2 regions of the Cellulomonas olei genome follow, and region 1 is predicted to be linked to the other one. Evidence: predicted binding sites of a transcription regulator. Region 1 holds the regulator's gene; the other holds the start of a gene.
What was found. The regulator LexA, encoded in region 1, represses DNA repair genes until DNA is damaged. The targets are predictions, from matches to a motif close to TCGAACANNTGTTCGA.

Region 1 (5,417 bases):
GTGCCTCGCCGCGCTCGCCGACGGGAGGACCCCCGCGTGACCGGCCGACCCAGGAGCACTGTCCACCTCGCCGTGGGCGCGCTCGCGGTGGCGCACGGCGCGGCGCACCTGCTCGTGCTCGCCGCCACACCCGGAGGTCCGGGCCTGGCCGGCGACGCCGCACCCCCGGCGGTCGGGTCGGCGGAGGGCCTCGCGTGGCTCGCCACGGCGGTGCTCCTCATCGGGGCCGGCGCCGCCCTGATCGCCGACCGGCCGACCTGGTGGCGGACCGGCGCGGTCGCGGTCGTGGCGTCCCAGGTGCTCGTGGTGTCGCACGGCGACGCCCGCTGGGGCACCCTCGCGAACGTCGTGCTCGGGATCGCGGTCCTGCACGGGTGGTGCGCGACGGGGCACCGGTCCGCCCGCGCGCGGTACCGCCGCGGCGTCGCGGCCGCCCTCGCCGCAGCCGACGTCCGGGCCGACGCCGACCGGGCGGGCGCCGTCACCGCGGACGACCTCGCGACGCTCCCGGCCGCCGTCGCCCGCTACCTGCGGCGCACCGACAGCGTCGGTCGCCCGCCGGTGACCGCCGTGCGCGTGACGCTGCACGGCCGGATCCGCAGCGGGCCGTCCGACCGGTGGATGACCTTCACCGGCGAGCAGGTGGACACCGCCGGCCCCCGCCCCACCCGGCACTTCCTGCTGGACGCCACCGCGGCGGGGCTCCCGGTCGACGTGCTGCACGTGCTGACCGAGGGCAGGGCCACCATGCGGGGTGACCTGCTCTCCGTCGTCCCCGTCCTGCGCGGCGCGGGCCCGGCGATGGACCGGAGCGAGACGGTGACGCTGTTCAACGACCTCTGCCTGATGGCGCCGTCCGCGCTGCTCGCCGCACCCGTGACGTGGGAGGAGCTCGACGCGCGCCGCGTGCGGGGGACGTACCGGCAGGGCGGACACTCCGTGCGGGCGGTGCTCGAGTTCGACGAGGACGGCGACCTCGTGGACTTCGTCTCCGACGACCGCTTCCGCGCCACGCGCGACGGGCGGTCGTTCACACGCGAGCGCTGGTCGACACCGGTGGACGGCTACGCGGTGCACCACGGGCGCCGGCTGCCGTCGGCGGCCGCCGCGATGTGGCACCCGAGCACGGGCGAGCCGTTCCGCTACGCCGAGATGGTGCTGGACGACGTCGCACCGGCGCGGTGACGCCCGGACGTCGCGCCGACGCGGTGACGCCGAGGATCCGACCCAGCGCGGCGACGCCGAGCATCCGACCCAGCGCGGCGACGCCGAGCATCCGACCCAGCGCGGCGACGCCGCGACGTCGACCCGCCCCGAGGCGCACCGGGCAGCGGAGCTGCCCGTGCTGCCGGGACTCGTGCGCCCGGGCCGGACATGACGACGGGGGTGGCCGCGTGTGCGGCCACCCCCGTGGGGACGCCCCCGTCCCGTCTCGTCCGGGCGACTCGCCTCGCGCGGACGGTTGCTGCACGCCTCGCGCCGGGCGGCGGGACGAACCCACGGTGCCGGCGACGACGCGTCCCTCGCGGCGAGCCCCCCAGCCAGCCGTTCGAGGTGGCACCACAGTAGAGGCAGGCGTCCCAATTACGCAAGCGTCCTGTGCCGTTATTCACGGCGGCCCGGATGCACCGGACCAGCAGGTCAGGAGCCCGCAGGCAGCAGCAGCACCTGACCCGCCATCAGCGAGGCGTCCGGCAGTCCGTTGAGCTCCTGGAGCCACAGCACGACGTCGCGCACGTCCTCGCCCGGGGCCGCCACGTCGGCGGCGATCTGCCAGAGCGTCTCGCCGGCCACCACGGCGTGGGTCGTGACCTCGGTCGCCTGCTGCGGACCGTCCGCCACCGCGCGGCCACCGACGACCCCTCCGAGCACCACGAGCAGGGCCAGGACGAGCAGGACCGCACGACCCCGGCGCGTCAGGTGCAGCGTCGCCTCGGGGGCGGCGGACGGACGCGCGGCGGTGCGCTCCCGGCCGGCGGACCGCGCCGTCACCGGGCCCACCGCGGCAGGACGAGGACGGGCCGGCCGCTCGGCCACGGGACGCGTCCCGAGTCGCGGCTGCACTGCGATGGCGCTCATCTCCACCACTTCCCTCCTGGGCCGCCTCGCGACCCGCCGAACACCTGTTCGTTCGAACGTCTGTACGAACTGAACCACACCCGGAGCGCGATGTCGAGACACGATCGAACAGGTGTTTGATCCACCCGTCCGCGCGCCCTACGCTCGGGGACGTCGGGAACAGCGCACCACGAGGGTCTGACACGACCGCCGGGCGGACGCCGCCGGGTGGGTCCGCAGCCCCGTGACCTGCGCGGTCGCCCGGCTCGGCGGACGGGTGCGGCAGGCACCGGCGCCACGGAGACGGGAGCGGAGATGGCCATCGAGGGATCCGGCGCGACGGCGGGCGCGGCAGACGGGCCTGCCGTGGTCGAGCTCGACGCCGAGGGCGACGGGCTGACCCCGAGGCAGCGCCTGGTGCTGGAGACCGTGCGGGCCTCTGTCGAGTCCCGCGGCTACCCGCCGAGCATGCGCGAGATCGGCGACGCCGTCGGCCTCACGAGCCCGTCGAGCGTCAAGCACCAGCTGACCGCGCTCGAGCGCAAGGGCTACCTGCGACGCGACCCCAACCGGCCGCGCGCCATCGAGGTCGTCCAGCCGGACGACTCGCGCGGCGTCGCCCCCCTGCCGGGCGTCGCGGGCCTCGGCGACGAGGACAGCGCCCCCCGCGACGGCGCGCCCGAGGCGGCCTACGTGCCGGTGGTCGGCCGGATCGCCGCCGGCGGGCCCATCCTCGCCGAGCAGCTGGTCGAGGACGTCTTCCCGCTCCCCCGCCAGCTCGTCGGCGCCGGCGACCTGTTCCTGCTCAAGGTCGTCGGCGACTCGATGGTCGACGCCGCGATCTGCGACGGCGACTGGGTCGTCGTCCGCCGCCAGCCCGTGGCCGAGAACGGCGAGATCGTCGCCGCGATGCTCGACGGCGAGGCGACCGTCAAGACGCTCAAGCGCACCGACGGCCACGTCTGGCTGATGCCGCAGAACCCCGCGTACTCGCCGATCGACGGCGACCACGCCCAGGTGCTCGGCCGCGTCGTCTCGGTGCTGCGCGCGCTGTAGCGGCGCCCGCCGCGACGCCGCCCGGACCTCGGCGGCGGCGGCGCCCGCCCGGACCACCGGGCCGGGGACGCCCGCGGACGTCGACCGCCCCTCGGGCGACCCGCCGCGCTCAGGCCGCAGCGTCCCCGCCCGACGGCGTCAGCGCCGCGAGGGCGCGCGCGACGTCCTCCTCGTCGTTCCAGACGTGGAAGGCGAGCCGGACGCGCCCGGCGCGCCCGGCCACGCGGCACCCGACCGCGCCCAGGGCGGCCAGGCGGCTGCCGTCCGGGTCCGCGAGGCTGACGACGGCGGACCCGCCGGGCTCCAGGCCCAGCCCCGCGCGGAGGGCGTCCGCGAGGCCGACCCCGTGCGCCCGCACGGCGGCGGGGTCGGTCGTGGCGAACGCGTCGAGCGACTCCGCGGCACCGAGCCAGGCCTGCCAGGCCGGGGAGACGTCGTACCGGCGCGCGTCGGACGCCAGGTGCATCGCGGGCCCGTAGCAGGAGGCCCACGGGTCCTCGCCGGCGTACCAGCCCGCCTGCGCGGGTCGCAGCCCGTCCTGCGCCTCCTCGCGCACGGTGAGGAACCCGGTGCCGCGCGGGGCGCAGAGCCACTTGTACGCGGCCGTGACGGACACGTCGTACCGGCCCGCGTCCACGGGGAGCCACCCGGCCGCCTGCGTCAGGTCGCACAGCGTGCGGGCACCGGCCGAGCGCGCCGCCGCGACCACGGCCTCGTCGTCGAGCACCTCCCCCGTGGCCGACTGGACCAGTGCGTAGGCCACGAGGTCCACGCCGGGCACGACCGCCTCGGCCAGCCGCGCGGCCGGCACGTGCTCGACCCGGATCCGGTCGCCCTGCGCGAGGAACGGGAACACCACGGACGTGAAGTCGCCGTCCACGCAGACGACCCGCGCGCCGTCCGGGAGGGAGCCCGCGACGAGCGAGGTCATCGCCGAGACCTGCGACCCGATCGCGACGCGTGCCACGGGCAGGCCCACGAGGTGCGCGAACGACGCGCGCGCGGCGCGGACGGCCGCCTCGTAGCCCGGCACGTCGAGCCGGCCGCCGCCCCAGCGGTCCAGGTCGTCCCGGAGCGCCTGCACCGTCCGCCGCGGCGCGACGCCCGCGGTCGCGGCGTTCAGGTAGCCCGGCGCGGGGTCGAAGTCGGCGCGGAGCTCGTCGAGGGATCGCATGCCGGAGACTCTGCCCGGAGACGCTCATGCGGACAAGCGCCAGTTTCTCCCGTACCCATGCGTCTAACTTATGCTCCGAGGATGTCGCCCCGACCGCTCGACGCCGCCGCCCTCCGCCTCGTCCGCGCGGTGCACGACACCGGCAGCGTGACCGCCGCCGCGCGCGCCCTCGGGCTGACGCAGCCCGCCGCCAGCCAGCAGCTCCGGGCGGTGGAGCGGGCGGTCGGCACGCCGGTCGTCGTCCGCGCGGGGCGTGGCGTGCGCCTGACGGAGGCCGGCCTGGTGCTCGCCCGGAACGCCGCCGCCGTGCAGTCGGCGCTCGACGCCACGCTGGAGGAGGTCGCGGCCGTGGCGTCGCTGCGGGCCGGGCGGGTGCGCGTCGCCGCGTTCCCCTCGGGCGCCGCCACCCTGCTGCCCGCCGCGCTCGCCGCGCTCCGCGCCGAGCACCCCGGCCTGAGCACGACGTTCGCCGAGGCGGAGCCGCCCGAGGCGCTCGCCGAGCTCGCCGCCGGCAGGGTCGACGTCGCCCTGACGTTCCGCGCCGCGGACGCCGCGCCGCCGGACGACGGGGAGGGCCGCGGCCTGCTCCGGGTGCCGCTGCTGGACGACGACGTCCTCGTGGTGCTGCCCGCCGCCGACGGCCGCCGGTCCGGGGAGCCGGTGGCGCTCGGCACGCTCGCGGACCGCCCGTGGATCGCGGGCTGCCCGCAGTGCCGCGCGCAGCTCGTGGGCGCGTGCGCGCGCGCCGGGTTCGCGCCCCGGGTGGACTTCGCCACCGACGACTACCTGGCCGTGCTCGGGCTGGTCCGCGCGGGGCTCGGGGTGGCGACCCTGCCCGGGCTCGCGCTCGCCGCCCTGCCGCACCCCGGCGTCACGGTCCACCCGGCGCACCCCGGGACGTCGCGCGTCGTCGAGGCCGTCGCGGCACCCGGGACGGCGCGGGTCCCGGCGGTGGCCGCCGCGCTCGCCGCCCTGCGCACCGCGGCCTCGGGCGTCGAGCACCCCCACGTCCGGCCGCGTGGCGCGACCGGGCGCGTCTGAGACCCGGCGCCGCGGTCGCTCAGAGCCCGAAGCGCCGCGCCACCGCCCGCAGCGACTCGGCCGAGCGCTTGAGCCCCGCGAGCTCGTC
Region 2 (5,417 bases), on a different contig from region 1:
CACGGCCAGTTCACCGAGGTGGTGCTGCGGCCGCAGGTGACGATCCGGCCCGGGGGCGCCGTGCCCGCGGACGAGGACCCGTCCGGCCTGGACGCGCAGCTCGCGGACCTCCACCGGCGCGCGCACGAGCACTGCTTCATCGCGCGGTCCGTGAGCTTCCCGGTGCGCACCGACCCGGCGCCGGCGGTCCTGGAGGCCGCCGGCGCCGCGGACGTCACGCGCTGACGGCCTCGCGCGCCGGCTCGAGCACCTCGGCCAGGAACCGGCCGGTGTGGCTGGCCGGCACGGTCGCCACGTGCTCCGGGGTGCCCTCGGCGACGACGGTGCCGCCGCCGGACCCGCCCTCGGGGCCCATGTCGATGATCCAGTCGGCGTTCTTGATGACGTCGAGGTTGTGCTCGATGACGATCACCGAGTTGCCCTTGTCGACGAGGCCCTGCAGCACGCCCAGCAGCTTGCGGATGTCCTCGAAGTGCAGGCCGGTCGTCGGCTCGTCCAGGACGTACGCGGTGCGGCCGGTCGACCGGCGCTGGAGCTCGGTCGCGAGCTTGACGCGCTGCGCCTCGCCGCCGGACAGGGTGGGCGCCGGCTGGCCGAGGCGGACGTAGCCGAGCCCGACGTCGACCAGCGTGCTCAGGTGGCGGCTGATCGCCGGCACCGCGGCGAAGAACTCCGCGGCCTCCTCGATCGGCATGTCGAGCACGTCGGCGACGGTCTTGCCCTTGAAGTGCACCTCGAGCGTCTCGCGGTTGTACCGGGCACCGTGGCAGACCTCGCACGGGACGTACACGTCCGGGAGGAAGTTCATCTCGATCTTGAGGGTGCCGTCCCCGGAGCACGCCTCGCAGCGGCCGCCCTTGACGTTGAACGAGAACCGCCCGGCCGTGTAGCCGCGCACCTTCGCCTCGGTGGTCTCGGCGAACAGCTTGCGGATCCGGTCCCAGACGCCGGTGTACGTCGCGGGGTTCGACCGCGGCGTGCGTCCGATCGGGCCCTGGTCGACGTGCACGACCTTGTCGAGGTGCTCGAGACCGGAGACGCGCTTGTGGCGCCCGGCCACCCGGCGCGCGCCGTTCAGCTCGTTGGCCATGACCGTGTAGAGGATCGAGTTGACCAGCGTCGACTTGCCGGAGCCGGACACGCCGGTCACCGCCGTGAGCGTCCCGAGCGGGAACGTCACGTCGACGTTCTGCAGGTTGTGCTCGCGCGCGCCGTGCACGGTCACCTGGCGCTTCTTGTCGACCTTCCGGCGCGTGGCGGGCATCGGGATCGACCGCCGGCCGGACAGGTACGCCCCCGTGACCGACTCGCGCGACGCGAGCAGGCCCTTCAGGTCGCCCGAGTGCACGACGCGGCCGCCGTGCTCCCCCGCGCCCGGGCCGACGTCGACGATCCAGTCCGCGGTGCGGATGGTGTCCTCGTCGTGCTCGACCACGATGAGCGTGTTGCCGAGGTCGCGCAGCCGGGTGAGCGTGTCGATGAGGCGGCGGTTGTCCCGCTGGTGCAGGCCGATCGACGGCTCGTCCAGGACGTACAGCACGCCCACCAGGCCGGAGCCGATCTGGGTGGCCAGCCGGATGCGCTGCGCCTCGCCGCCGGACAGCGTGGCGGCGGCGCGCATGAGCGAGAGGTAGTCGAGGCCGACGTCGAGCAGGAAGCCGAGCCGCGCCTGGATCTCCTTGAGCACCTGCTCGGCGATCTGCCGCTCGCGCACCCCGAGCTCGAGGGCGTCGAGGAACTCCTTGGCCTCCCGGATCGGCAGGGCGCACACGTCGGCGATGGACTTGCCGCCGACGAGCACCGCGAGCACCTCGGGCTTGAGGCGCGCGCCCTCGCACACGGGGCACGGCACCTCCCGCATGAAGGCCTCGTACTTCTCCTTGCTCCACTCCGACTCGGTCTCGGAGTGGCGGCGCTCCAGGAACGTCACGACGCCCTCGAAGCCGGTGGAGTACTGCCGCTCGCGCCCCCAGCGGTTGCGGTACTTCACGTGCACCTGGTGGTTCTCGCCGTACAGCACGGCCTTGCGCGCACGCTCCGGCAGGGCGCGCCACGGCTTGTCCATCGAGAACCCGAGGTCGTCCGCCAGCGCGGAGAGCACCCGCTCGAAGTACTCCGAGGAGATCTGCGCCCACGGCGCCACCGCCCCGTCGCGCAGCGAGAGGTCCTCGTCCGGGACCACGAGCTCCGGGTCGACCTCCAGGCGCGAGCCGATGCCGGTGCACTCCGGGCACGCGCCGTACGGCGCGTTGAAGGAGAACGTCCGCGGCTCGATCTCCTCCAGCGTGAGCTGGTGGTCGTTGGGGCAGGCGCGGTTCTCGGAGAACCGCCGCTCGCGCTCCGGGTCGTCCGGGTCCAGGTCCACCATCTCGGCCACGAGCAGCCCGCCGGCGAGCCCGAGGGCCGTCTCCACGGAGTCGGTCAGCCGGCGCTGCACGCCCTCGCGGGCGACGAGGCGGTCGACCACCACCTCGATGTCGTGCTTGAGCTTCTTCTCGAGCGTCGGCGGCGACGCGAGCTGGACCACCTCGCCGTCCACGCGCGCACGGGCGAAGCCCTTCGCCTGCAGCTCCTTGAACAGGTCCGCGTACTCGCCCTTGCGGCCGCGGACCACCGGCGCCAGGACCTGGTACCGCGTGCCCTCGGGCAGCTCGAGCAGCCGGTCGACGATCTGCTGCGGGGTCTGGGCGGTCACCCGCTCCCCGCAGACCGGGCAGTGCTGCGTCCCGGCGCGCGCGAACAGCAGGCGCAGGTAGTCGTAGACCTCGGTGATGGTGCCGACGGTCGACCGCGGGTTGCGGTTGGTCGACTTCTGGTCGATCGACACCGCGGGCGACAGCCCTTCGATGAAGTCGACGTCGGGCTTGTCCATCTGCCCGAGGAACTGCCGGGCGTACGCGGACAGCGACTCGACGTACCGCCGCTGGCCCTCCGCGAAGATCGTGTCGAACGCCAGCGACGACTTGCCCGACCCCGACAGCCCGGTGAAGACGATGAGCCTGTCGCGCGGGAGGTCCAGGTCGACGTTGCGCAGGTTGTGCTCGCGGGCCCCCTGGACCACCAGTCGATCGTTCACGCGCGCCATGCTACGGCGGACCTCCGACAACCGCACATGTGTTCGAACGGTGTGCGACGGCGTGCTCGCGCGACGTCGCAGGTCGCCGCATGATGGGGCGGTGCCCGCGCAGCCCCCCGCCGTGACCGACGCCACGCCCGAGCCGACACCCCGGGCCCCCCTCGCCGCCGGCGCGCCGCCGGACCCGGCGACCCCCCTCGCGGAGTACGCCGTCCTGGGCGACGGCCGCACCGCGGCGCTGGTCTCCCGCTCCGGGTCGGTCGACTGGTGGTGCGCCCCGCGGTTCGACTCCCCCGCCGGGTTCGCGGCGCTGCTCGGCGGCCCGGAGCACGGGCGCTGGCTGCTCACGGCACCGGACGCGACGTCGGTGCGGCGCCGCTACCTCGGCGACTCGTTCGTCCTCGAGACGACGTTCCGGACGCCGACGGGGACGGCGGTGCTGCTCGACGCGATGCCGCTGGGAGACGGCCGGTGCGACCTGGTGCGCCACCTGACCGTGACGGAGGGCACCGTGCGGGTGCGCCACGAGTGGGTGGTCCGCTACGGCTACGGGGCGGTCACGCCGTGGGTGCACCGCGTCACCGACCCCGACGGGCGCGAGGCCGTCCAGGCGGTGGCGGGCCCCGACAGCCTGCTGCTGCGCGGCGACCGGCTGCCCCGGCCGCAGCGCACGGCGGGCGGCCACCGCGCGCACGTCGACGAGGTGGACATGTCCGAGGGCGAGAGCCTCGAGCTGTCGCTCACGTGGGCGCCGTCGTGGCTGCCCGTGCCGCGCGCGCCCCGCCTCGAGCACCGCGTCGAGGCGACCGAGCACCGCTGGGGTGCGTGGGCGCGCGCCGCCCGGTACGAGGGGCGCTACCGGGCCGCGGTGGTCCGGTCCCTGCTCGTGCTGCGCCTGCTGACCGACGCGCAGACCGGCGGCATCGTGGCCGCCGCGACGACGTCCCTGCCGGAGGACCTGGGCGGCGAGCGCAACTGGGACTACCGGTACTGCTGGCTGCGCGACGCCGCGATGACGCTCGAGGCCCTGCTCGAGCACGGGTACCGCTCCGAGGCCCAGGCGTGGCGGCAGTGGCTGCTGCGCGCCGTCGCGGGCGACCCCGAGGACGTGCAGATCATGTACGGGGTGGACGGCTCGCGGGAGCTGCCCGAGCGGACGCTCGACCACCTGCCGGGCTACGCCGGCTCGCGTCCCGTGCGCGTGGGCAACGCGGCCGTCGGCCAGGTGCAGAACGACGTGCTCGGGGAGGTGATGTGCGCGCTGCACCTCGCCCGGGCCGCGGGGGTCGAGGAGAGCGCCGACTCGTGGTCGCTCCAGGTCCGCCTGGTCGACCACCTGTGCGGCGCGTGGCGCCGACCCGACTCCGGGATCTGGGAGGTGCGCGGCGCGCCGCGGCACTTCACGCACTCCAAGGTCATGGCGTGGGCGGCGCTCGACCGGGCGGTCCGCGCCGTCGAGGAGCACGGGCTCCCGGGGCCGGTGGAGCGCTGGCGGCGCGAGCGCGACGCGGTGCACGCCGACGTGCTGGCCCACGGGTGGCACGCCGGCCGCGGCACGTTCGTGCAGCACTACGGCGCCGAGCACACGGACGCCTCCCTGCTCCAGCTCGTCCAGGTCGGGTTCCTGCCGCCCGACGACCCGCGGCTGCTCGCCACGGTCGCCGCCGTCCGCGACGAGCTCGAGGTCGCACCCGGCCTCCTGCACCGGTACCGGACGGACCGCACGGACGACGGCCTGCGCGGCGGCGAGCACCCGTTCCTCGCCTGCTCCGGCTGGCTCGCCGACGCCCTCGCGCGGCAGGGCGACGTGGCGGGGGCGACGGCGGTCCTCGACGTGCTGACCTCGCTGCCGGGGGACCTCGGGCTGCTCGCCGAGGAGTTAGACCCGGGGACCGGGCGGATGATGGGCAACCTCCCCCAGGCCCTGTCGCACCTCGCGCTCGTCCGCGCCGCGCACAGCCTGGACGAGGCGCTCGTCCGGGGCGCGTCCGCGCAGCCGTCCGGGACGGCGGACCGGCCGTGACCGGGCCCGTGGCGGCGTCCGGCTACACGGGCGACGTCGTGACCGGCGGGCCGGCGGACGTGCGGGTGCTCGACGAGGTCGTGCTGCGGAAGGTGTCGGTCGGGCCGATGGACAACGCGGCCTACACGCTGGTCTGCCGCCGCACGGGCGCCCAGCTGCTCGTGGACGCGGCCGCGGAGCCCGGGCGGCTGCTCGCGCTCGTGTGGGACGGCTCGCCCGCGGGACGGCTCGACCTCGTGGTGACGACCCACCGTCACGCCGACCACCTCGGGGCCCTCGCCGCCGTGCTGGACGCCACGGGCGCGGCGCACGCCGCCG

Region 2: uvrA (excinuclease ABC subunit UvrA) is a predicted target of LexA. The motif match lies at 3,107-3,122, and genes of this name have one in related genera.

Annotation. Positions count from the first base shown of each region.
Region 1 covers NZ_JBCLVN010000055.1:8,266-13,682, reverse strand. Annotated here, with positions in the region: gene AAHH18_RS15050 (MarR family winged helix-turn-helix transcriptional regulator) at 1-40, shown strand, start outside; gene AAHH18_RS15045 (DUF6544 family protein) at 37-1,185, shown strand; gene AAHH18_RS15040 (LysM peptidoglycan-binding domain-containing protein) at 1,642-2,079, opposite strand; gene lexA (transcriptional repressor LexA) at 2,374-3,114, shown strand; gene AAHH18_RS15030 (aminotransferase class V-fold PLP-dependent enzyme) at 3,224-4,288, opposite strand; gene AAHH18_RS15025 (LysR family transcriptional regulator) at 4,370-5,329, shown strand; gene AAHH18_RS15020 (L-lactate dehydrogenase) at 5,349-5,417, opposite strand, start outside.
Region 2 covers NZ_JBCLVN010000045.1:36,385-41,801, reverse strand. Annotated here, with positions in the region: gene AAHH18_RS13610 (OsmC family protein) at 1-225, shown strand, start outside; gene uvrA (excinuclease ABC subunit UvrA) at 215-3,076, opposite strand; gene AAHH18_RS13600 (glycoside hydrolase family 15 protein) at 3,177-5,099, shown strand; gene AAHH18_RS13595 (MBL fold metallo-hydrolase) at 5,096-5,417, shown strand, end outside.